DNA from 4 places in the Paenibacillus sp. FSL R5-0341 genome. Region 3 is predicted to be linked to each of the others. Evidence: riboswitches for the same ligand, from Rfam matches in the RefSeq annotation. Region 3 holds a riboswitch; each other region holds the start of a gene.
The links. A riboswitch is a leader RNA that binds a small molecule or an ion and turns the genes downstream of it on or off. The one in region 3 is predicted to bind thiamine pyrophosphate.
Positions count from the first base shown of each region.

Region 1: linked by a shared signal. The riboswitch ahead of thiC (phosphomethylpyrimidine synthase ThiC) and the one ahead of MKX75_RS16610 (thiamine phosphate synthase) in region 3 are both predicted to bind thiamine pyrophosphate.
Region 2: linked by a shared signal. The riboswitch ahead of MKX75_RS04360 (ECF transporter S component) and the one ahead of MKX75_RS16610 (thiamine phosphate synthase) in region 3 are both predicted to bind thiamine pyrophosphate.
Region 4: linked by a shared signal. The riboswitch ahead of MKX75_RS04315 (ABC transporter ATP-binding protein) and the one ahead of MKX75_RS16610 (thiamine phosphate synthase) in region 3 are both predicted to bind thiamine pyrophosphate.

Region 1 covers NZ_CP150241.1:697,265-703,374, forward strand. The annotation lists gene MKX75_RS03295 (Fe-Mn family superoxide dismutase) at 1-410, opposite strand, end outside; gene MKX75_RS03300 (alpha/beta hydrolase) at 615-1,640, opposite strand; gene MKX75_RS03305 (IclR family transcriptional regulator) at 2,000-2,743, shown strand; TPP riboswitch at 2,893-3,006, shown strand; gene thiC (phosphomethylpyrimidine synthase ThiC) at 3,428-5,206, shown strand; gene MKX75_RS03315 (aspartate/glutamate racemase family protein) at 5,541-6,110, opposite strand, start outside.
Region 2 covers NZ_CP150241.1:962,537-968,646, reverse strand. The annotation lists gene MKX75_RS04375 (PQQ-binding-like beta-propeller repeat protein) at 1-821, opposite strand, end outside; gene MKX75_RS04370 (energy-coupling factor transporter transmembrane component T) at 971-1,765, opposite strand; gene MKX75_RS04365 (ABC transporter ATP-binding protein) at 1,740-3,311, opposite strand; gene MKX75_RS04360 (ECF transporter S component) at 3,312-3,905, opposite strand; TPP riboswitch at 4,137-4,245, opposite strand; gene MKX75_RS04355 (pectate lyase) at 4,290-4,958, opposite strand; gene MKX75_RS04350 (radical SAM/SPASM domain-containing protein) at 5,286-6,110, opposite strand, start outside.
Region 3 covers NZ_CP150241.1:3,727,597-3,733,706, forward strand. The annotation lists gene MKX75_RS16595 (thiazole synthase) at 1-658, opposite strand, end outside; gene thiS (sulfur carrier protein ThiS) at 661-864, opposite strand; gene thiO (glycine oxidase ThiO) at 861-2,030, opposite strand; gene MKX75_RS16610 (thiamine phosphate synthase) at 2,027-2,707, opposite strand; TPP riboswitch at 2,935-3,044, opposite strand; gene MKX75_RS16615 (ABC-F family ATP-binding cassette domain-containing protein) at 3,120-4,670, opposite strand; gene MKX75_RS16620 (hypothetical protein) at 4,809-5,792, opposite strand; gene MKX75_RS16625 (hypothetical protein) at 5,779-6,110, opposite strand, start outside.
Region 4 covers NZ_CP150241.1:949,891-956,000, reverse strand. The annotation lists gene MKX75_RS04325 (DUF5695 domain-containing protein) at 1-2,070, opposite strand, end outside; gene MKX75_RS04320 (hypothetical protein) at 2,158-2,355, opposite strand; TPP riboswitch at 2,727-2,829, shown strand; gene MKX75_RS04315 (ABC transporter ATP-binding protein) at 2,988-3,755, shown strand; gene MKX75_RS04310 (ABC transporter permease) at 3,742-4,566, shown strand; gene MKX75_RS04305 (ABC transporter substrate-binding protein) at 4,609-5,691, shown strand.

The DNA.
Region 1 (6,110 bases), 3.0 Mb from region 3:
GTATCCAATACACCCAGAAAGTACTCCGATTCGCGAATAAAATGCAGAATGAGTACTTTGGCAAGCGGAACAGCTTGCACAGCAGTACTTTGCTCCAGAAGAACATACAGCTGCTTGATGAACTCCCTGGATTGCTGACGAGCTGCCGCCACAAGTTGATCGATACAACGAATGATGTAAGGAGCAGGTGGATGAGTTGCGGGCAATAGTTGTTTTAAAATCTGATTCGCTACTCGCTCGCTGTTTGCAAAGATAGCCTCCCATTCCTCCAATACCTTGACGTATGCGGGCTCCAGATCAGGAACCAGTGCACGAATAACGAGCGTATGTTCCTTCTCCTGCTCCTTCCAGAAACGAATTTCCTCCAATATCCGCAGAGGCAGCAGGTGACCATATTCATACCAGTTCATATACGCGAGACCTCCTCCAGATGAAATTCAAAAATGCAAAATAGTTCATACAGGTAACCTAATCCGACCAATGATCTATGCGTTCAGACCGTCTGTTCATGCGTCACAAGAGTATATTCCGCGAGCCTGTTGTCCTATGAGTGCAAAAAAAAAGAGCCCCTGAGGGCTCTGGAATGAACGAAAAGTTCGAGGATTGAAATTTGGTTATTGTCCACTATTCGTGTTTTGCACATCGTCACTGCTTGTCTTCGTTACATGACTCAGGAAAGTTGAGACACGGCGCAGGTATTCTTTCGGATGCTCCCGGAAAATAAGTTCATGATGCGCGTCCTGGACAATCCATACATCCGAATACGGATTAGTCTGGTTGGCGGCGAGTTGCTCTGCAATCGGGTATGGAGCCTTCTCGTCTTCCGTACCATGAATGAAGAAGATCGGGAACGGATAGTCCTCTTTTTTCACTTCCTGATAAGGGATCTGTTGCAATCCGGTACCATTCAGAACAGGGAACAACAGCTTCATGATCTCCAGTGTAGGCTGACGCGGGAGATCGATCTGGTTGTGAATGTTGTGATACAGCGTATCTGGCTCCAGCAGGAACGCACTGTCCAGAATCATCGCATCGACTTCCTGCGTAATCAGTCCGGTTTGTAGCGCCGTACCGGCACCCATGGAGAAGCCCCAGACAACCAGTTCCTGTGCACCGCGCTGCTTGGCAAACTGGATCGCGCCCAGCAATTGCTGTGACTCAGCTTTGCCACCGGTGGCTACAGCTTTGTTCACCTGGGAGGCGAAGCCATAATCGAACATGACGACGTTGAACCCAAGTTGATGGGCATAGTGTGCCAGGTCATACATGGGTACCCATGTTTCTTCACGATTGGCACCATAGCCGTGACTGAAAATAATCGTTTTGCTTGCGGCATTGTCAGCAGGAATATACCATCCCTGCATCGTCCGGCTGCCATCTGCTGCCGGGAACGTGATGTCTTCGTACTTCATATTCTTGGCCTGCATCGGATTGGAGAAGACCGGCGCTACTGTTGGATTGGATAATACCCATGCGATATAACCATGCAGTGCAATAAAACAAAACAGTAGAAAAAATACAACGGAGAGCAGCAACGCTACGATAATATGTTTGAACCGAATCAGCCTCGGTGATAGCGAAGAGGGCAGATCGGACACTTTTGTTTGCAGCGGGGCTTCGCTCTGGGATGTTGGATACATGAATGCCCCTCCTTTGAAGTTCAGTTGAAGATAACAACGACATGAAAAGAGAATTGCGTCTATTTCAGAGCCTGCTTCAGAGCGATATCTTAATGTAATATATCTTTATCGTATGTTCCAATATAGTCAAAGTCAATTGATTGAGGGCATTTGTTACGCAATTGTTATATAGTTCTTAAGATATATGGGTAACATTACCTTAGTGTGCAAATTACAGGGGATTAAGTCTTATAAAAAGGAAAATTTTACACTTTCTCCTATTCTGAATTTGGCTCTTTTTGGTTTACAGATGAGACCGTTTCTCATATAATTTATGTAACCAAGTTTCATGTGATGAAACATGAGGAGGGCATTATGCCATGGAAGATCGTAAGTTAACCGTCCGGGCTGTGGAACGGGCGCTGGATATATTATTATGTTTTACCACACGCAGTGATCTGGGACTCACCGAGATTGCCAGCCAGATTGGTTTGCACAAAAGTACAGTGCACCGCCTGATGGCTACGCTGGAGGATCGAGGGTTCGTGATCCGGGATGCGGCAACGGAGAAGTACCGACTTGGCATCCGAATCTGGGAGCTGTCAGCTCATATGTCCCGCAGTGATGATCCGGCTATTCTATTGCTGCCTGCGATGGAGCGACTGAGAGATCGATTGGGGGAGACGGTAAGTCTGTACCTGCGTGATGGCAGTGAACGGATTCGGATTCAGGCGGTGCAAAGTGATCAGGCGATTCGCCGTGTCGCTCCCGTTGGCGTTAGACTCCCGTTGTCTGTGGGGGCTTCCAGCAAAGTCCTGATGGCTTTTGCCACGGACGATGATCGTGAAGAACTGATGAATGGACCGGAATGGCCAGTGTTTATTGATCCGGCGGTGTATTTGGCGCAGATGGGAGACATCCGGGATAACGGATATGCCACAAGTTATGAGGAACGTGAGCCGGGGGCTGCCGCGGTATCGGTACCAATTATGGATCGCAGAGGCAATATTGCAGCTGCCCTCTCGGTCTCGGGACCTGTCAGTCGACTTTCACAGGAGACTTTGCATGAATATGCACCTGTATTAAAGGAATCGGCTACGCAGATGGGGCTCATGTTATCCTGATGTTGATGTAAGGTTCGTCTCCAATGGAGTTTGATCATTTGGAATATAAAGGTTGTTTTTATGTTCCGGTTGCGCTAATCTGTTATGGACGGCCCATCGGGGCCAGCTTCATTGAATATGAACTGCGGCGTGTGTATGCTGCAACTTGTTAACGTTACTGGGGGAGTCCGAATTGTCCGGACTGAGACGGAATCGCATGAGATTCCGGACCCTTTGCACCTGATCTGGATCATACCAGCGTAGGGAAGTAATCGGCGATATGACCACAACCACCACATGATGTGACCCTTGTAGTCTCCGTTAAGGAGCTGCATGAAGGTGCATTATTGGTGATGGACATTAAAAGTCGGTTCCTTCGGGGACCGGCTTTTTTATATACAGTGAACGGGCGATATAGCACATACTCCATGGACTTCTTTTTCAGTAACCTGCGAAAGTGGATTAGGCCAAAGAGAGAAGTCGCCATAGATCCATGATCTGTGGTAACCTCCGTTCTGTTGTTAACTGTACATGAATGATGTCTCCCCTGGTCTGGCGTAGGATCGCTCTTTCTTCTCTGCATTGCGCATGATTTGGGACAGGTACGTAACCAAGTTAATGATGATACCAACCAAACCAAGCGAACGAACACTGAGGAGGAGACAATCGAACATGAGTACAGGAAATCAAACGGGACAACAAGCGATGGAACAGGAACATAACGGTCAGCAGGTGGAAAAGGAAACAAGCGCGGCCGGACGGGTTCAGCCCTTTCCGGGTAGCCGTAAAGTCTACATTCAGGGCTCACGGCCGGACATTGCTGTTCCGGAGCGTGAAATAGCCCTTCATGACACGAATACTCCCCAAGGGGTGGAGCATAACGAACCGCTGCGTGTCTACGATACGAGCGGCCCCATGACTGATCCCGCATTTCACGCGGATATCCGCGCAGGTCTACCAGCTCTGCGCACCCGTTGGATCACAGCGCGTGGTGATGTCGAAGCTTACCAAGACCAACCGGAGGATAACGGACTGAAGCCCGGAGGAAAGAGAGCTGGAGCCGAAGAGTACCCTGGATTGCGCGGAAAACCGCTACGGGCACAGCCAGGACGCTGTGTGACTCAGATGCACTACGCGAGGCAGGGAGTCATTACGGCAGAGATGGAATTTGCCGCCATTCGTGAAGGCGTGGAGCCGGAATTTGTGCGGCAGGAGCTGGCGAGTGGACGGGCCATTCTGCCATCCAACATCAATCACCCGGAGAGTGAGCCGATGTTGATCGGTCGTCATTTTCACGTGAAGATCAATGCCAACATTGGTAATTCTGCCGTATCCTCTTCCATCGAGGAAGAGGTGGAGAAGATGACTTGGGCGGTACGTTGGGGATCGGATACCGTGATGGATCTGTCCACAGGCAAAGACATTCATACGACCCGGGAATGGATCATCCGCAATTCACCAGTGCCGATTGGCACGGTGCCGCTCTATCAGGCGCTGGAGAAGGTGAATGGCGAAGCGGAAGCGCTGACCTGGGAGTTGTACCGTGACACCCTCATTGAGCAGGCAGAGCAGGGCGTGGATTACTTTACGATTCATGCAGGCGTGCTACTACGTTATATCCCGATGACCGCCAAGCGAATGACAGGCATTGTGTCTCGAGGCGGGTCCATTATGGCAGCATGGTGTCTTGCGCATCATCAGGAGAATTTTTTGTACACCCATTTTGAAGAAATCTGCGAGATTATGAAAAGGTATGATGTGGCATTTTCACTGGGAGATGGACTTCGTCCAGGCAGTATCTACGATGCCAACGATGAAGCGCAGATGGCGGAACTGGCTACGCTCGGGGAGCTGACGCAGATCGCGTGGAAGCATGATGTGCAGGTGATGATCGAAGGTCCGGGGCATGTGCCGATGCATAAGATCAAGGAGAATGTGGACTTGCAGATGGAAATCTGCAAAGAAGCACCGTTCTACACACTTGGGCCGCTAACGACCGACATTGCGCCAGGATACGATCACATCACGTCCGCCATTGGGGCGGCTATGATTGGCTGGTTCGGCACGTCCATGCTCTGTTATGTTACGCCAAAAGAACATCTGGGCCTGCCCAACAAGGATGATGTGCGCGAAGGGGTTATTGCCTACAAGATCGCTGCTCATGCCGCCGATCTGGCGAAAGGCCATCCACGTGCTCAACGCCGAGATGATGCATTGTCCAAGGCGCGCTTCGAGTTCCGCTGGAGGGACCAATTCAATCTGTCTCTGGACCCGGAACGGGCATTATCCTACCATGATGAGACGCTGCCGGCAGAAGGCGCCAAAGAAGCTCATTTCTGCTCCATGTGCGGACCGAAGTTCTGTAGCATGCGCATTACGCAGGACATTCGTGCCTTTGCAGCGGACAAAGGATTGTCTGATCATGAAGCTGTAGCAGCGGGCATGCAGGAAAAGGCCGAGGAGGAGTATCGAACACGTTCCTAGGCGTCACTACAGCGTAAGCTGGGCAGTCTGAAATAGAGATAAAGCCGTCCCTCTCTGTCATTGCAGAGAAGAACGGCTTTTTTTGCTGTGACATGAGTTTATTTTAAACTAGGCTAGCGCTCTCCATGTTATTCAGAATTAGCTTTATGATTGTTCTGTGTCCATATCTTATACAGAATGCCTGCGATAACAAATAGGAGGGCGTCACTGAGCTTAGGAGCTCCTCCATATAGAAATGCAGAACAGGAAAAACCCACTATGAATAGTACTATAATATAGAGGGAACGCATATTAGTTCACCTCGTTAATTAGTGGTGTTAGTTAGTAAGTGGTTTCATTGCGGAGCCACGCCCAAATGCTTCTCCAAATACGTTGCAAGCAATGCCAGCGGGCTATGGGTTGCCAAGCCCGTATCTGTTGCAACCTGTGCAGCAGCGGGAGCCATAGAAAGCTGGGCTGCGATTACCCTTTTACCCGGATACTGTTCAGCAATCTGTTGTAAGCCTTCACGTACCGCTTCGAGGTACCCTTTCTGATCTCCACGCATAATCAACTCAAATGTCCCCGGGATGCACACCGCTTCCGTCTGAGATACCTTGGCGACGTGTAATTGCCCACTCTCATTCTCTTGCTCATGCTTTTGCTGTAACGCCTGATTCACCCGTACCATCGTTCCTTCAACAGTTGCCGGGTTGGTGAACACGATGATGAACTCTCCCGGTACTCTCCGCATTTCCTGCAATAGCGGATCATCTATGCCAATCACCGGCACGGGGACCTGTTTGGCTTCCTGCTCCAATACTGTCGCAAATAGGGTGCAAGTGACCAGAATGGCATCGGCATGACACTCAGCGATCCATTGGAGCGTCTGGGCTACCTTCTCATGAATAACGGCATCGGAAAA
Region 2 (6,110 bases), 2.8 Mb from region 3:
ACCAGATATTGCCCATCTTCCCGCTCATATCTCCAGGTCTGTCCAATACTCATTGAATAACCCGTGTAATTTAGATTGCTTGAACTCTCTTTCCAATCCGGCTCGCCTAACCACTCAGCCACTTGTTTGGAGGTGGTTGCCTTATTCAGCTTAATATCTGTCAGATGGCGTATAACCGAAGTCTGCAGCGATGCCTCCTGATCGAACCAGCCATCAGCCACATTCATTCGTTGATCTATATCCTTTTCCTTGATCCAGAGCAGTACAGGGCGATAAGTGGACGATTCCTTATTCCAGATTCGAGGGGCAATGGAGACGCCATACCAGCCATCCCACGCCGCAACAATAACAGCTTTATCTGTTAGCCTTTTCTCAAAAGACCAGGTTGAAGCACTACCCGGGGCCAAATACAGCTTACTGCCCGATTGAAGCGTGAAGCTTTGGGGAGCCGTTTTCGTCATGCTTCTGCTCCCTTTTAGCGCATACCAACTTGGCAGCCAAAAGTCTCCTTGCTCGGATGACTTGAGCTGTATCCACTCACCACGAACCGATGCCAGGGTATACTTTTCACTTTTCGTCGTATAGTATTCAATCCCCATCAGGTCAACAGCCACAGTGCCATCCCTCCTGTTTTTGAACAGAGGGATGTCGGTCATGAGCATAACAGGTTCACCTTGTTTGTAGACCAACTGTGTTGATGAGCCTTGGGGACTTGCCCCCAAGGCTTTTGGCGTTGTAGCAGAAGCTTGTCCTCCAAGCACGACCATTTTGGAATCCAGGAGCATCCATCCCGTCAACAGCACAGCAGATAATCCAGTCATGGTAATCCATTTATACCCTGTTCTCTGCCAGTCAGGCCCCGTCTTCACTTTCGTTCATCCCCATCCATTAGAAGTTATTTCCATATAGACGCCTATGATCAGGAAATAGTTACCGTTTACCTCAATATATTTCTCTTCATCTTCCCGTATTACCTTACATCCACCATCGTAGCATGATAAGGAAAAGTGACCCCCATGTAATAAGCAGCGGTTAAGGTGAGCATATAATAAAATACAAACCACAGATCAGCTCGCGAATAGCCAATCTGAATGTAATACGTTCGGCTCGCGCCATCCGTGAATCCCTTCGCTTCCATCGCTACGGCCATTCGCTGTGCACGGCGAATGCTCTGTGCCAGCAGCGGAATAGCGTAACGCTTCAGCGTACCATACACGTTCCAGCGAGAGCCGCGTTGCCTTGTTCCACGAATGCGAATCGCGTAACGGAGCGTCTGGAATTCATCCAGCAAAATCGGGATCATGCGCATCGCCGCCAGAAAGCTATAGGCATATTTGGCGGGAAGCTTCCACTGCTGCATCAGGGAATAAAACAGTCTTACCGGTTTCGTTGTCAGTCCGAACAGCAAGCCCGCCGCTGCCATGCTCAGCGAGCGAAATCCCAAGTGTAGTCCGCGATAGAAGCTCTCTTCTGTAATATGAATCAGTCCCCACTTATACCACGTGGTCTCTCCCTTACCAAACATCATCATACCTGTAGACGTAGAGATAAATACCAGAATGAATGGTGATGCGTACAGCATCAATCTGTACCACGGGTGGCCTGTCCAGCACAGTAACAGCATCATAGCTACCGCGACGTTGGCCATTACATTCAGATTGTGAATAAGGATAACGAAGACAAACATCAATGTCAGAATAATCATCTTCAAGCCGGGATTGACGGCATGAAGCCAGGTTTCACGGTGAGGAAACGACAGTTGCATCAGATAACCTCCCGTCATCCACCGTCCAGATTCGGGTGCAATATCTTTTTACAATCTCACGGTCATGGGTAACCATAACGATGGCTGTTCCTTCACGCCGCAATTGCTCCAGTTGTGCCAACATGGCGAACGTATTACGGGCATCCTGTCCAAATGTAGGTTCATCCAACAGCAAAATACGCTGCTCTCTCACCAGTGCGGAGGCAACACTCAAGCGTCGTTTCTGCCCCATCGATAATTGGTAAGGATGACGCTCGGACAGATCGATTAGCCCAAATTGCTTGAGCATATGCTCAGTCCTGTCATGTCTTTCTTTCGTAGTAAGCGTGCCCCCAAGCAAGGAGAATTCCACTTCTTCCGCGACGGTGTTGGTCACAAATTGAAATTCCGGATTCTGAAATACAAACGCAATTCGATCTGCGAGTTGCTCCGTTTTACCAGAGGGATGACCATCCACCTCATAGTGACCTGTCGTCTTCAAAATATTCATCAGGGATAATAACAATGAACTCTTGCCTGCACCATTGGCTCCCACAACACCGATCCAGTCTCCATGCCATACCTTGACCTGTTCCACCTGAATGGAGGATGTTTTCCCACGCCATCCGGTAAACTGCTGCAAATCCAGTGCAGGCTGATAGAGGGGCGCTACAGGCGATAAAGATGATACGTGAGATACGGGGAATGTCCCCTTTGTCTCAGATAAACCAGACGATTGCTGTGCTTCCAAGCTCGGAAAGCCCTGATCCACACACACTTGAAGCTCTCCAGAATTACTTCCCTCTTCCTCCTTAGCTGCCTGCTCGTGCTCATCCCACACACCCGGATACCAGATTCCATAAGCCTTCAGCTTGTCACGTTCATGCGTGAATACCTGCTGTGCTGGCCCATCTGCCACGATCTTTCCTTCAGGTGATAACACAACGATGCGGTCGACCATATCGACAATCTCATTAATTTTATGTTCAACGATAATTAACGTCTTGTCACTGGCGATCCGTTTGACGGTATCCCACACCTGGGAAGTCCCCTCATCATCCAGCAGTGCAGTGGGTTCATCCAGAAACAACACCTCCGGGTCCATGGCAAGCATCGAAGCGATCGCAAGACGCTGCTTCATCCCCTGAGACATCGATTGGATTAATGTCCGATTTTGTTCAAAGGATAACCCCACCTGATCCAGATAATATTCAATCAGACCCGCCATCTCTTCACGCGGAATATTTCGATTTTCCAGCACAAATGCGATCTCCTCATCCGTATAGGACATACAGAACTGGGTATCCGGGTCTTGAAAGACCACTCCCGCCTTTGTCGGAATCTGGATATCATCACATTTCATCGGGATCTCAACTGAACGTGGTATCAGACCGCTCAATATTTGCAATAACGTCGATTTCCCGGAGCCACTCGGTCCAAGCAACAACACTTTCTCCCCTTGACGCACAGAGAGAGACAAGCCTTGAAATACCAAGGCCTTCTCTCCCGGGAACTTGCATCTTAGATTCGTCACACTTACCGCTTGCGAATTCCCTTCACCGTTCATCTAATCCAGAGCCTCATAATCTTGTTTGGATACTGGTCTAAGCGAACGTGTTACACCTGTCAGTTCCAATGCTTTGGCGAGATAATAAGCGAACACTCCGGCAATCAGAATACTTCCAATGAAGCGGAACCCGATAAATAACGTATAGTTCCACGCGGAGAGTGAATCAATATACCCGTACTGGTAATCCAGCAAGAGCGAAGCCGCCGCTGCACCTATGGCTGCAAGACAGGTGACAAACAGATTGGTTTTGCGATACAAAAATGCAGCGAAGAATATCTCGGCTCCGAGTCCTTGCAACAGACCGTATACAAGTGTGGACATGCCCCATTCACTGCCCAGAAAGGCACTTACCGTTGAAGCCGCAACTTCGGCAAGAATCGCCACGCCTGGTTTACGAATGATGACAAATGCAAATGTGCCTGCCATAAACCACATGCCGTAGATCATCTGCTCCGCATGAACGCCGAATGGTTTCATCAGGTCATACGTAGGTCCCCATATCTTGTAGATCACTCCAAACACCACTGCGATCACGATGGTTACCAGAATATCCGTTAGTTTCAATCGTTTGTTGCCTGCTGTTGTTGCCATGTTCTCTACTTCCTTCCTCTGCTCCCTGTGGGGGTTATAAAAGTAAACAAAAAAAGCCTCCCCGGTTCCGGGCAGGCCTTACGCACAGGATACAATCCTCACAACGATGTATGGGATGGATGTCGAAAAGACGGAATATCAATCACTCCCTCTCCGTTGCAGCAGACCAACCACCGCAGTTAAAAGAAGTCATGTTGTTTTCCCCATTAATTTGCACATTTCACCCTTACACATTGTAAATCCATGTTCTCTACGCTGGCATTACCCAGATCAGATGTACGGTCAGCGGCACAAGGCCACTCTCTCAGCCCAACTTCATTGAGCTCCCGGTTCACTTATTTCATTGCTTCTAATGTACATCAGATGGGTAATTGTGGCAATCCTTTAATATTGCGTGTTTCCAGACTGGCTCGTTTTTCCTGAAGCAAAGCCCTTGAACAGCGTTGGCACTTTGGAATAACGTGTATTTGTGATTTTACCTACAGTAGAGCTGCTATCTGTCCGCAGGATGGAATCCTTTACATTGGAAATGTCAGAGTTGGACACATTCATTGTGACCGCATAGGATGTTCCGCCATTTTGACGCACCAGCTTGCCAATATCATTCGCTTTGAAATTTTTAATATTGATCGTACCGGAGGCATTCATCTGAAACACTTTGTCATAGGCCTTGTACGCCGCACCACCCGTGATATTTACAGTGCCTGCGGATTTCAGCGTGAGCGCATCCTCACCGACATCCTTCCAGGTTACATTCTCAATATTACAATTGCCATAACAGTGCACGCCATCGGCTGCCGGTGCTTCAATCACAACATTTTTTAACGTAGCTCCTGCTTCTAATCGGAAAATAGGCTTCTGGTTCTCGGCCTGGCTGCCATCTCCTAATGTTTTGGGATCTGCGGCAACACTTTTGCCTTTCCCATCATACGTCGTTCCTTTAGGAACAATGATTGTTGTCTTTACAATCTCGGGAGCTGCCGACACCGGAATTGCACCAAATGCAGAAGCAAGCAGACCTACCGACAACAATACCGTCAACATCTTTTTCATAAATAAACATCCTCCCTTATTTGGATTGAATGGGTTCAAGCAGAGACTTGTCTTCATATAAACTAAGAAAGAAATCTCTGTCTTCGGAACCTACCCTGATCCTACCAAATAAAGGAATGTTACGAGAATAATCATTAGGTCACGTAACCATTTTCCAGCATAGGACCTGATGTTTCAGCATGTTTTGCGGTATCATGTCTACTTGTGATGTACCGATATCAACTTCGGATATGCTCTATTTACAGCCTCAATAACACAACAAAGACCACATCATCTGTTATAGACAACGTGATCTTATAGAGAGTTAAGTATATTCACTAATATATTCTATGCTCCAAATCGCTGACGATACCCGCATTTCCTACACAACTCTTCCACAGCTTCCCGCTTGGAAAATCCATACACCAGATTGTTCGCTCGCTCGCCCTCAATAATCTCCGAGAATGACTTCTCGTGTACGTTACCAAGGTTAATGACACCCTCGCCATCGAGACAGCATGGAACCACCGTTCCATCGACAAGTACAGCTGCCTGACTGCGAAGCGCATGGCAAAAGCCTTTGCCGTCATCTTCAGGTGCATCCAGACTTGGCCACTGGAACTCATGGTCCTGATTCAGGTATACATTCGGGGCAATTTTGACCCCGCTGCCCGGAACTACTTTTTCCTCAATGCGGAAGTCCAGATTGAACTCACGTTCCAGTACTTCAAGGGTCTCCCGATTTCGGTTCATCTGAGCATTCGTGAAGTTATCCTGCGTCAGATTCCACAGCCGGAATGAAATGATGACATTGTGCTTAACAGCCTCATGTACAAAAGACAGAATATTGCTCAGGTACCCGTCACGGTCGGTTGAACCCTCATGCCCATCGAAGCTGTGCAGAGAGAAGTTCATCTGGCGCAGCGCCGGTTTGCCGAGCAATTTGTGCTGAGTCTTGGGCAGCAGTGTACCATTCGTTGTAATGTTCACCTTGAGTCCCTTCGCATGTGCGGAATCGAGCAGCAGATCTATTTTGGGATGCAACAAGGGTTCACCTTTGACATGTAGATAAATATGGTTGGTATGTGGTTTAACTTGATCCAGTATATTGTTGAAGACTTCAGGGTCGATGAATCCTTTGGCACGCTGTGTCTGCGGGCAGAAGCTGCATGC
Region 3 (6,110 bases):
CTTTAGCCATGTTCACCGGATCTCTTGATCCAGATACGGCTGTATTTAACAATACGCCATCTGCACCAAGTTCCATCGCATAAGCAGCATCTTTGGGGGAGCGCAACCCCGCGTCCACAATTACAGGTACAACGGCCTGTTCAATGATAATCTCAAGGTTATAGGGATTAATGATGCCTCTGCCAGCTCCGATGGGAGAAGCACCAGGCATTACTGCATGTACGCCAAGCAGTTGCAGCCTTTTGGCCAGAATGACATCATCCGAAATATAAGGCAACACAGTGAAGCCCTTTTCAAGCAAAATTTCGCAAGCCTTGTATGTTTCAATCGGATCTGGGAGCAACGTAATTCCATCTCCGATGACTTCGACTTTTATCATATCACAAAGTCCCGAAGCCCGCGCAAGCTCGGCAATCCGCACCGCCTCTTCCGCATTGGAAGCCCCAGCCGTATTCGGAAGAAGGGTGTATTTGTCCAGATCCAACGTATCCAGGAAATGCTTCTGGTTACGTTCCTCCAAATTCAGGCGACGAACAGCAAAAGTTAAAACTTCCGTTTCAGATGCTTCTACAGCCTGACTTTGCACTTCCAGATCCGAAAACTTGCCCGTTCCGAGCAATAGTCTGGACTCAAACGTATATTTCCCAATGTTCAACATCATCAACCGCCTCCTACAAAATGTACAATCTCGATTCGATCGCCTTCTCTTAATTCCGTCGTCTCATGATACTCACGCGTTAAGATATGCCTGTTCAGCTCGACAACTACAGTCTTGACTTGCAGGTCAAAAGATTGAAGCAGTTTGTCCACACGATTTAATCTGTCTTCTATCTCCATCTGTTGACCATTAACAATGATATTCACTGCACCACTCCCTTTCTGTTCAATCTCTCAGGGCTCAGCGCCTCAATTCCGAGCTCTTCTGAGCTTTTGCCCGCGAGCAATTCAGCGATTAGTCTGCCTGTTATCGCACTGAGCAAAATACCGTTACGATAATGCCCAAAGGCGGTGAATAGCCCTGATATACTTTTGCAAGCGCCTATATAAGGCAGCCCATCCGGAGTTGTCGGCCTTACGCCTGCCCACGCTCGCAAAAATTGTGCCTCTTTCATCCCAGGCACCCAGTGGGTAGCCGCTGTTAACAGCTTCTGAACACCCTGTACAGAAACATTCAGATCCGTTCTGCCTGGCAAACTGGTTGCCCCAAGCCAAACCTCTCCATTGGCTTTGGGAACAATATAGATGTCCTCTGCGTACACCGTCCTGTCAGGTCTGTACCCTGCATGTTCAGCTGAGAACTGAACGGCGGCTATTTCTCCTTTTACCGACCACACAGGCAAGCTCAAATCCAAATGTCTCAACAATTCTTCGCTCTGTAATCCAGCAGCTATAACGACATGTCTGCATGTCATCTCACCGATCGATGTGGTGATTCCCTGCACCCCGTATTCATTTGCTTGCACACGTATATCCTGTATGCCCTCCATCACCCGCGCTCCCATTGCTTGAGCGCATTCAGCATATGCCTTTGTGAGATGGACTGGAAGAACCTCACTCTCGTAAGGCCTGTAGTAGGCTCCATACGTATCTCTGTTAAGCCACGATGCCTCCTGTTGCACAGCGTAACGATCCCACCACACCTCATCAGAAGACAACGTGGACTTCCGATTGTCCTTATAATTACTTAATTCACTGTATGAACGAAAAGGAGTTAGGAATCCCTGACGTTGCAGTCCAACCTCTACCTTGCTGAGTGTAGCCATTAGCATCTGTTGCTCATGAAGTAACTGTCTGCTCTGCTTGGCAAGCTTAGCCATCAAAGGATGGGAAAAATCCTCACTGTCTGCCGCTAGCATTCCAGCCGCTGCGCAAGAAGTCCCTCCTGCAATCGCCGAACGCTCTACTAACAGTACATCCTGTCCACGGGAAGCAAGCTCATATGCGATGGAGCACCCAACGACGCCTCCGCCTATAATAATCGTTTCTGCATGAATCTTATCCGGTCTATCAGTAACGATGTCATTCATCATCTCATCTCCTTGTTTCTGCGGCTCAGACTTTCTGTACCAACGATAGTCTGCCTTAAAGATGCGGCGGCCCGATCCGGTGAATCACTCGCCCATACATTCGAGATCACGGCGGCTCCCTGTGCCCCTGCCGAGCGAATCGCGTGAATGTTTCCCGGTTCAATGCCCCCGATCGCAATCACAGGAATGGAGACACCCCTGCACACTTCAGCAAGAGCATTTAATCCTCTTGGTTCAAGATCCGGCTTACTGTTGGTTGCGTAGACATGCCCGAAGAAAAGGTAATCAGCTCCACGTTCTTCAGCGATTTTTGCCTCATCGATTGAATGAACAGATACACCCAGACGAAGTCGCTGCACATTGCTTAGGTCATCATTGTTGTAGTTACGTATAGCCTCTTGCCCCCAATGGACACCGCCGTAGTTTTCATTCTGCGAGTTCAGCTCTGAACCATTGATGACGATCCGGCAAGAGGGAACTCCACCACCACGCAGACTTTCAGCCCAATCGACCTTTTCTTGCCATGTGAGTTGTTTCTCTCGTATGTGAATATAGTCCACCCATGGCCAGACGTCTTTTGCAACTTTTACAAATGTTGCTTGATCTCCAGCCCCCGTAGATACAACATGCAGTTCAAATGATCCGTGTACATGTTCATGAGAAATTGCCGTACCGTTCATCTCCTTCCATGCATCAATGCTATGAAAAACACAAAAAAGCCACTCCCGTAGGGGAGTGGCTGCGTATTAATTATTGGATCAGATGACTGACTGATGCATACAGTTCATTTCGTGCAAAACAGCTATGGAATTTGTAACCATAACGTTATACACGGAACTGCATGTTTCAATTCGCTAAGCAGACGATTGACATTCTATCGAATTCCCGTTTGCTCACGTCATTCACTGAAACGCGCGCGCCACTTCCCTACGCTGGTATGATCCAGATCAGGTGCAAAGGGTCCGGAATCGCATTCTTCCATCTCAGCCGCATCGTGCGGCCCCCCTAGTGTTCATATGAAGTTGTAGCCTATGTTACCATAGACGGATTTTTTTGTCACCGTTCATTTCTGTTTAATGTTGCTTGAATTGTCTAGTTTTTCTCAGACCATTCTTCGACATTCCATGTTTTCGTGACCCAACCCTCGTAGAAATCAGGTTCATGAGATACCAGCAACACCGTTCCCTTGAATTCTTGCAAGGCACGCTGCAACTCCGCTTTGGCTGTGACATCCAGATGGTTTGTCGGCTCATCGAATAAAATCCAGTTGCTTTCACGCATCAAGAGCTTGCATAAACGAACCTTGGCTTGCTCTCCACCACTCAGCATGTTAAGCGGACGGGTAATATGCTCATTTTTCAACCCACAGCGAGCGAGATGCCCCCGGACTTCGTTCTGGGTCAAATGTGAAAACTCATTCCAGACATCCTCAATCGGTGTGATATTTCCAGCACGGACTTCCTGCTCAAAATATGCCGTTTCGAGATAATCTCCCAAGAAAGTCTTACCACTCAGTGGAGATATTTTTCCCAGGATGGTTTTCAGCAGTGTCGATTTACCCACACCATTACAACCTACAATGGCAATTTTCTCACCACGTTCAATTGTCATTGTCATCTTAGGCAGCAAAGGATACGTATATCCGATTTCAAAATCAATGCCTTCAAAGACCGTTTTGCTACTCGCCCGGGCATCCTTGAATTTGAACGTTGGTTTAGCCGCTTCATCTGGACGATCAATACGTTCAATCTTGTCCAGCTGCTTCTCCCGGCTCTTCGCTCGACCTGAAGTTGAAGCACGTGCCTTGTTACGCTGAATGAAATCTTCCTGCTTCTTGATATACTCTTGCTGCTTCTCGTATGCATCAATATGCTGGGCTTTATTCATATCAGCCATCTCAAGGAACTTGTTATAGTTCGCTGCATATCGCGTTAATTTGGCAAATTCCAAATGATAAATAACATTTACGACTTCATTCATGAATTCCGTGTCATGGGAAATTAGAAGAAACGCGTGTGGGTAATCTTTCAGGTAACGTGACAGCCATTCAATGTGCTCTACATCCAGATAGTTGGTAGGCTCATCCAGCAAAAGGGCTGTAGGCTTCTCTAGTAGAAGCTTGGCAAGAAGCACCTTGGTACGTTGTCCACCACTTAGAGCTGCGACATCTCGATCAAGACCAATTGCGGTCAAACCAAGACCATTGGCCATCTCTTCGACTTTTACGTCAATCAGATAAAAATCGCCCTGCTCCAGTTGTTCCTGAATATCGCCCATCTCTTCCAGCAACTGCTCCAGCTTATCTGGATCTGCATCTGCCATCTGGTCCGTAATATTCATCATTTCTTTTTCCAATTCAAGCAACGGAAGGAATGCGTCCTTAAGTACGTCACGAATGGTTTTGCCTGGCGTAAGCTTCGTATGCTGATCCAGATATCCATAACGGACCTTAGGTGTCCATTCCACTTTTCCACTGTCTTTAAGTAATTTACCGGTAAGGATGTTCATTAGTGTGGATTTACCTACACCATTGGCACCAACAAGTCCTACTCGCTCTCCGGCAAGTAAGCGAAACGATACATTTTTAAATAACGTGCGATCTCCAAAATTGTGACTCACGTTCTCTACTGACAATAAACTCATAAGATGAGGTTGCTCCTATCTATTAGACATTACTTTTGTTATTGTTCCGAAACCCTATTCTAGCACAGGTTCTGTCTTTTCTGAAAGTAATGTAAACAGTTCAGGAACCTCTTCCATGATTTTGTTGTACAAGCTCCCCTAACGATTAGAGCAGTTATATTCGAAATAGCCTTGTGCAGCTGCTTCTCTTGCGTCTGTGAACACTTCTTCGGCACGGTAACCATTACCACATGTGGAGGGATAGTAGTACTTGATACCCGTTAAAGGATCTACCCCACCTACGATGGCCGTTTTCTTCACAAGTCTGCCTCCACCAATTGCGTAGTTGTTGATCTTCTGGTCACCCACACCTATACCCTGGATAAATGCCATAATCCCTGTATCATTTATGGAGTTGTACCAATCTTCCTGCGCAATCAGAGGCATCGTAAATGTATAGGAAATACCGTTCTTTCTGGCAAACTCATTATGGCGGTTAATCACATCGGCCAGATTATTCTGCACAGTAGCTACAATCCGACTTCGTCTAACTTGTTCAAATACGTTGGTATCCTGAAGCAAAGGAATCTGTGTGGTTGTAGCCAGTTCTTTTTGAAATCCCTCAATCCATTTCCCTGCGCTTGCATCGTAGGCATATACGTAGTCGTCCAATGTAAAGTTAATACTGCTCCCATTTGAATCTGAATATGTATAAGGTCTCTTGGGGCTCCACACTTGCCTGAAAGAATCTTCACGGTTACCTGTCAACTCTGTTTCTGTGGACAACATATAATAGCCGTCATAATCCAGAATAACTACGACAGGAATGTAATTAAACATGTTTCGAATAGCTGCGGGATCATCCTGAATCCCCATATTCAAAGCCATTGTCTGAGTGAATGTAATCAAGGCAAGCTCCTTGTCCGCTTTGACAAACTTGGTTGAATCATAACCCGCTTCATCATTTTGTTTCTCATTCTGATGCATCACTGCACCTGCATCCATAACTGCGGTTTGAAGTGCAGATCTGTATCGATGTCCAAGATAGTTAGCCTCTTCGGCATCTTGGGTATGGAGTGAGATGATCCAGAAGAGCGGGAAGAAGATCAGCACGAATACAATGGAAAGCTCAGTAATCTTCATTGAGAACCATACCTCCGTATGTGACAAATACAGCTGAAGCCTGCGCCGTACCACTCAACCATTCACGAATAAGCATGGAAGGTGTACGATTTGTATTTTGGAGCGTCACGGTGAAAAAATCCCCTGTTGTCAATGTATATCTTCGAGTAGGATCATCAGCCGGTATCACACCTGAAGATGGGAATAGCCTATCTCGAATCTGAGCTGCATAATATCCATCCTGCACTACCTCATAGGTCCCGGTAAAACTGTTATTGTCCATCGGGTCTGTATAATGAGGTACATATTTCTTATGTAAATGTTCCATCGACAACTCAT
Region 4 (6,110 bases), 2.8 Mb from region 3:
GGTGCCTTCATGGAACCGAATCCAGTCATCCATGGCGTATCCGGCCAGTGAGGTTGTGTACTGGAAGTTAAACCAATTCTCCCCGGTAATCGTTACCGGGTCCGTGTAGTAATACCACACCGGCATGTGTCCACGGGAAGCACGGGTTTTGAGGTTGATTTTGCCCATTATCTCCAATGCTCTACTCTGCTCTGTTACTTGATCCGAATGCAGCTTCGCTAGCGTGTATACGGCTTCCTCGCCTGTATTGTCATAGCTATACTCCGAACCATAAGGATACGTCGTATTCTTGAAATTCCCGTATTTCGTTCTCATTTTCGTGATAATATCGTTGGCCTCCGTGTCATATCCTTCTTTTTTCAAAGCCTGAATGATATCCGGAGTCGTCAATTCTCCCATCAGCCCGGTGTTCCAGTTGTAGGCGACAGGCCCTTCGTAGAGGGCTTTAAAAATGTTATAAGCGCGCAGCAGATAAGTTTCCTTGTCATGCTTGTAAGTAACAAGGTCAGGGTATAAATCCGCAATTTTATACATGCTGAAGTATGTGTTATACACATGTGGATAAGCATATCCACGGTAGGTAGGTGTTGTATTCGGCTCGGGCATCAGAAAATCGTGAATCAGATAATCTTCATGATGTCCATTCATCAGATTGGTCCAGATCGCTGTTTCCAGATAATCATCCACGGCCCGAATTTCCCGGGCAACGGGTGTCAGGGTGTTCTTTTCAGCCAGAAACTGTCCATGCGTCAGTCCCCAGTCATCTCCCCAACCCCAGTAGCCGTTGAACACATTGCGCTTGGACTTGGTATTCATCATCCAGTCATCAAACACTTTGTCCCGGATATCTCCCGGCAGGTTCCACTGGGTTTTATCCACCATAAAGGTCGAATGATCCTGCAACGCTTTGTCGACGGGATCAATGGCGTAGAATTGCAGTACCGTTTTTTTGCCACCATCATATTCCACAGTCACGTTATTGGGTCCCAGCTGGCTGAACTGCAATTCATAGATTTTATGATCGCCAGGCTTGCTTTCCTTTAACGGTACAACCGTGCCATTGGCATATTGCACTTTGGTGATGGTCTTGGACGTACGCAGATCCACCTTTGCTTTCTGATTGGTCGGCACGATCATGCCTGGAACTACGGTTACATCAATAAGTCCCGCGTTATACAGTGCATTTTTCGCAGCATGTTCGTCCGAAACAGCCAGGAACTTGAATCCGTATGTCTTGGACTGGCCTGCTTCCAGAACCAGGCTCGTATTTGGCAGATATCCCCGGTTGGTGGATTTGATCACGTTGGAATGAATATAGAAGACGTTCAGCCCTTCAATCCATTTGCCTTCATTTGCCGGATTCCAGGCCCACTTGCTACCCGGATGTTCCTCATTACGCCACCGATCCTGGTACTCGAATCCTGCTCCCGTCGTTGCATCCGGAATCAGCATCAGATAAGAACCAATGCCGCTTGGACGGCTGGCCGTAATATAGGAGCTGTTGTTGCCAACAAACGAGTGTGTAACAACCCGTGTCTCATATATCGCATCACCGTAAGTCCACTGTTCATTGAATGGCAAGGGCAGACCGAAATCACCAATCTCCAGCTTCTGGCCGCTCGTATTCTGCACTTCAATCTTCCACAGAATGGATCCATCCGTCTGGGTGGTATAGGTCTCGATCACTTTGAAATTGCGAATCCCCTGGGCATTCGATGCATTGGCATACGTCACCGTCACCTGATTACCGGAGTTCGTGATCGTCCGACCATCTGCCGACAGATTGGTCCAGGCTTTGGTCCACGCCCCACCATTCAATCGATACGTGAACATCAGTTCACCAAGCCACTGGTGGTCTGCTGTATTTTGTTCTGGTGCAACGGTTGGATTCATAACGTATTCCGTCGGAAAAGCATCGCCCTTGATCTTAATGGAAGAGATTTCACCATGACTTCCCGTCTGGAGAATGAGCTTGTCAGTGGACAACTCGTGGGCATACGTTTGATCCGTAGCAAATACAAGCGCAGCCGCCAGGGATAACACTGCGGTCAACATCATTTTAAACCTCATGAACTTGGCCTCCTCATATGGACTCATCGTTAACGTTCATAGGCTGTTACACGACTTATAGCCGTTCTTCATTTTGCCCTTTTAACTTCAGCCGCGCGAATCACCTCCTCTCCATCTTGTTGCTGTCCCTCCCCCACCACTGTTCACCTCAAAATCCGCTAATGCGGGTAACTGAATACGATATAATCCTGCACCGTTATCCGTTTCTTCAAGGCAATACATGAAAGGTCCGCGCTGAATGGCAACTTTACCAAACGTATCTCTGATGTGATCATGTCCATGCAGGTATGACGCTGCTTCGATCCACTTGGCTACATCACTGTCCTGAAATACCATGCCATAGTGCTCTCCCTCTTCTTGACCCGCAGCAATGCGAAAATTACGGATGGCCCGGCTGGGTTCAGCCCCCTCGATGCGATCATTCAGCGCCTCCCATTATTTTATTTCTCATTGGAACCTCTCCTTGTTCTATTCAACATCCTCATTTTACAAATCATTACAGGTCGATGAAATCATCATTTCCAACTGAAATTTGTATGATTACAACCTCACTCCCAGGATGTGACTCCACGCTCATCTCAAGAAATCCATCATGCTGCCTCTTTACAGTTCATGTTCAAGTGATATATGCTGAACACACAACTGCATATCTTGAACTTTTGCACTAGGGGAGCCCTGCGGCTGAGACGAATAGAACTATTCGGACCCTTTGAACCTGATCTGGATCATACCAGCGGAGGGAAGTGGAGCGGCCTTTTAGTAAGCGGAATTTTTTCATGTATGTGAAGATAAATTGCGGATTTAACTTACAGACCCACTCATTTCTCCGGAAATGGGTGGGTCTTTTTTGTTTCTTTTGCAGAGTACAGCATGCCGTTGTTATTGTAGCAGTCTGGCATCAAGGGGGTGAGGATCAGATGACCAACCATGTAACCATTGAGAACGTTAGCTTCGCTTTTCCTGAAAAAAAGGATTTACCCGTACTCGCCAATGTGTCGCTTCAGGTTCAACAAGGAGAATTTGTCTCGCTCATCGGCTCCAGCGGATCAGGTAAAAGCACACTCTTCAAGCTGCTCGCAGGCTTGTATGAGCCAACCGTCGGCACCATCGATATTGCTGATGTACCGCAAGGACAACGGCTCGGACGAGTCGCCTATATGCCGCAGAAAGATCTGCTGTTATCCTGGCGTACCGTCATGGAGAACTGCATGCTGCCTGCCGAGCTTGCACCAGGCCGTCAGGACAAGGACAAACTACGAGCCGATATCATCGCGGGATTGGCAAAGTTCGGCTTGTCCGGTTATGAGCAGGCCTATCCGGATGAGTTATCCGGCGGCATGCGGCAGCGGGTGGCACTGCTGCGTACCTTGCTTACAGGCGGGCAGCTCATGTTGCTGGATGAACCCTTCGGTGCACTCGACGCTTTAACCAAACGAGAAATGCATCGCTGGTTGTTGGAGCTGTGGGAGGACTTTGGACAAACCGTGCTGTTCATTACACATGACATTGAAGAAGCCCTGCTGTTAAGTGATCGTATCATTCTATTAACTCCAGAGGGGCAAGGTCAGCAGTTGAGGGAAACGATGGTTCCTTTGCCACGCCCAAGGTATTCGGACATGATCTACGAACCGGCTCTTGTGCAGATGAGACGACAACTGGAGGAACAATTACATGCGAAGCGATAGAGGTAAGGTCAGCGTCCGGACGTGGTGCTCGAAGTGGATGTCGAAGTGGTTTTCCCAATATGGTTTGTTTATTCTGCTCATGCTCTCTTTACTGGCGATATGGGAAACGATTGTGCGTATGGGATGGGTGCCCTCCTTCATCATTCCTGCACCAACGGCCATCGCAGGTTCACTCGTTGAGCATCGTCATCTGCTGCTGACCATACATCTGCCTGCTACCTTTATGGAGGTTCTTGTTGGTTTTGGCTTGTCCATAATGACCGGTATTATGCTAGCGACAGGCATGCATATGAACCGATCGATTGAAAAGGCCTTGTATCCCTTCATTGTGATCAGTCAGACGATCCCGCTGATTGCTCTGTCCCCGGTATTTATCCTGTGGTTTGGTTACACGCTGTGGAGCAAAGTCGCCGTGGTGTTCCTGATCGCGTTCTTCCCCATTGTGGTCAGTACCTACGACGGACTCCGCCAAGGCGATCCGGAGCAGCGTGAACTGCTACTCACCATGGGTGCCAGCAAGTGGGATATTTTTCGCAAACTCCAGGTTCCGCTGGCACTCCCTTCTTTTTTCTCGGGGCTAAAGATGTCTGTGGTGTACTGCGTGGTTGGTGCAACGATTGGGGAATGGCTTGGTGGCAGCAAAGGTCTCGGATACTTCAGCCGCCGCATGTCCAGCAACATGAACACGGATGCGATGTTTGCCGCTATTGTGCTGTTATCCCTGCTGGGAATCGTTTTGTTTGTATTAATTGCCTGGATAGAGAAACGGTTTAGCATACTGCGTCATGAAAGTAAAAGAAAAGTTGGATAAAAATTAGAGGTAAACAAAACGATGAAATGAGGACCTTCATTTATGAATAACAAAGGCATCTACTCCCTGCTTCCCATCATGCTCATTAGCCTTTTCCTGATCGTTAGCGGATGCAGCACCACGAATACTAGCCAAAATACGCCAACAACAGATTCTGCAACCAACGAACAACAAACTGACAAGTCTGCAACCGAACCAGCATCAGACGCCATAGATAAACTGTCTATCATGCTCGACTGGTACCCGAACGCAGTACACTCCTTCATCTATGTTGCTCAGGAAAAAGGATACTTTGCAGACCAAGGTCTGGATGTCGAAATTCAGATGCCTGCGGATACCAATGATTCACTCAAACTTGTTGCTGCCGGGAAAATTGATCTGGCTCTGAGCTACCAACCCCAAATATTGCTCGCACGTGGTGAGAACATTCCTGTACGTTCCATTGCTGCTGTTGTTCGCCACCCGCTTGTGCATCTGTTGACCGAAGCGAATGGCAACGTGAACTCCCCCAAGGATCTTGAAGGAAAAACTGTCGGTTATTCTTCGATTCCGCTGTATGAGGCGATGGTACGCACGATGATCAGCAATAATGGCGGCAATCCCGACAACATAAATCTGGTCGACGTTGGGTTCGATCTGATTCCTTCGCTGGCTTCCGGACAGGCGGATGCGATTATGGGTGGTTTTATTAACCATGAACAATTGATTTTGGAGAAAGAAGGACATGCCATGGAATCAATTAACCCCGTTGATTATGGTGTGCCCGATTATTATGAATTGGTCCTGACCGCAAGTGAAGCTGGCATTGAAGCAAAAAAAGATCAGCTTACCCGGTTCGTCAAAGCGATCCAGGAAGGACAGAAATATGTAACGGAGCATTCAGAAGAAGCCTTGAATATTCTGCTCGCTCATGAGAATGAAACGTCTCCGCTTGACCCGGAGATCGAAACCAAAAGCCTGGCGATGCTACTACCACTCATGAATGAAGAAGGTCAACCGTTTGGTCAGCAGGAAATGGCGTCGTGGGAAAATGTACGTGCATGGCTCGTAGCAACTGAATTGATTCCTGCATCGGTGAAAGCCGAGGATGCTTTTATTAATCTGCAAGGAGAGCAACGTAAATAAAGGAAAAGTGACTGAACACAAACAGATTGAAAGAAATGGGATTAGCCTGAAGCAAGCATAGGAGGATCAAAATTTATAACAATCCTAAGTGGCTTGATGTGCATTTCGGAAGATTGATATGCGTTTGGATGGCTTGTTGATATGTATTTGGTAATGTACATTAGCGCTTATCTTCAAGCCTACTGGGAGCTGAAACGCTCCTTAACTTGATCGAAACAGAGCATCTACGACCGCTAACGAATCTGAGGCGTCCTATTCAGGGATTTGGAGCGGTTGCAGAAATCTAAAGAACCTGAAACATGTTATATCAGAATAAATAGCTGTTTGCAGCGTTTTGGTCAGGAGATTCTGAGAATAACGTGTCTGATGTTCCTTACATTTCAAAAGGAGGACCTGACATTACAGTCTGCGCCCCTACT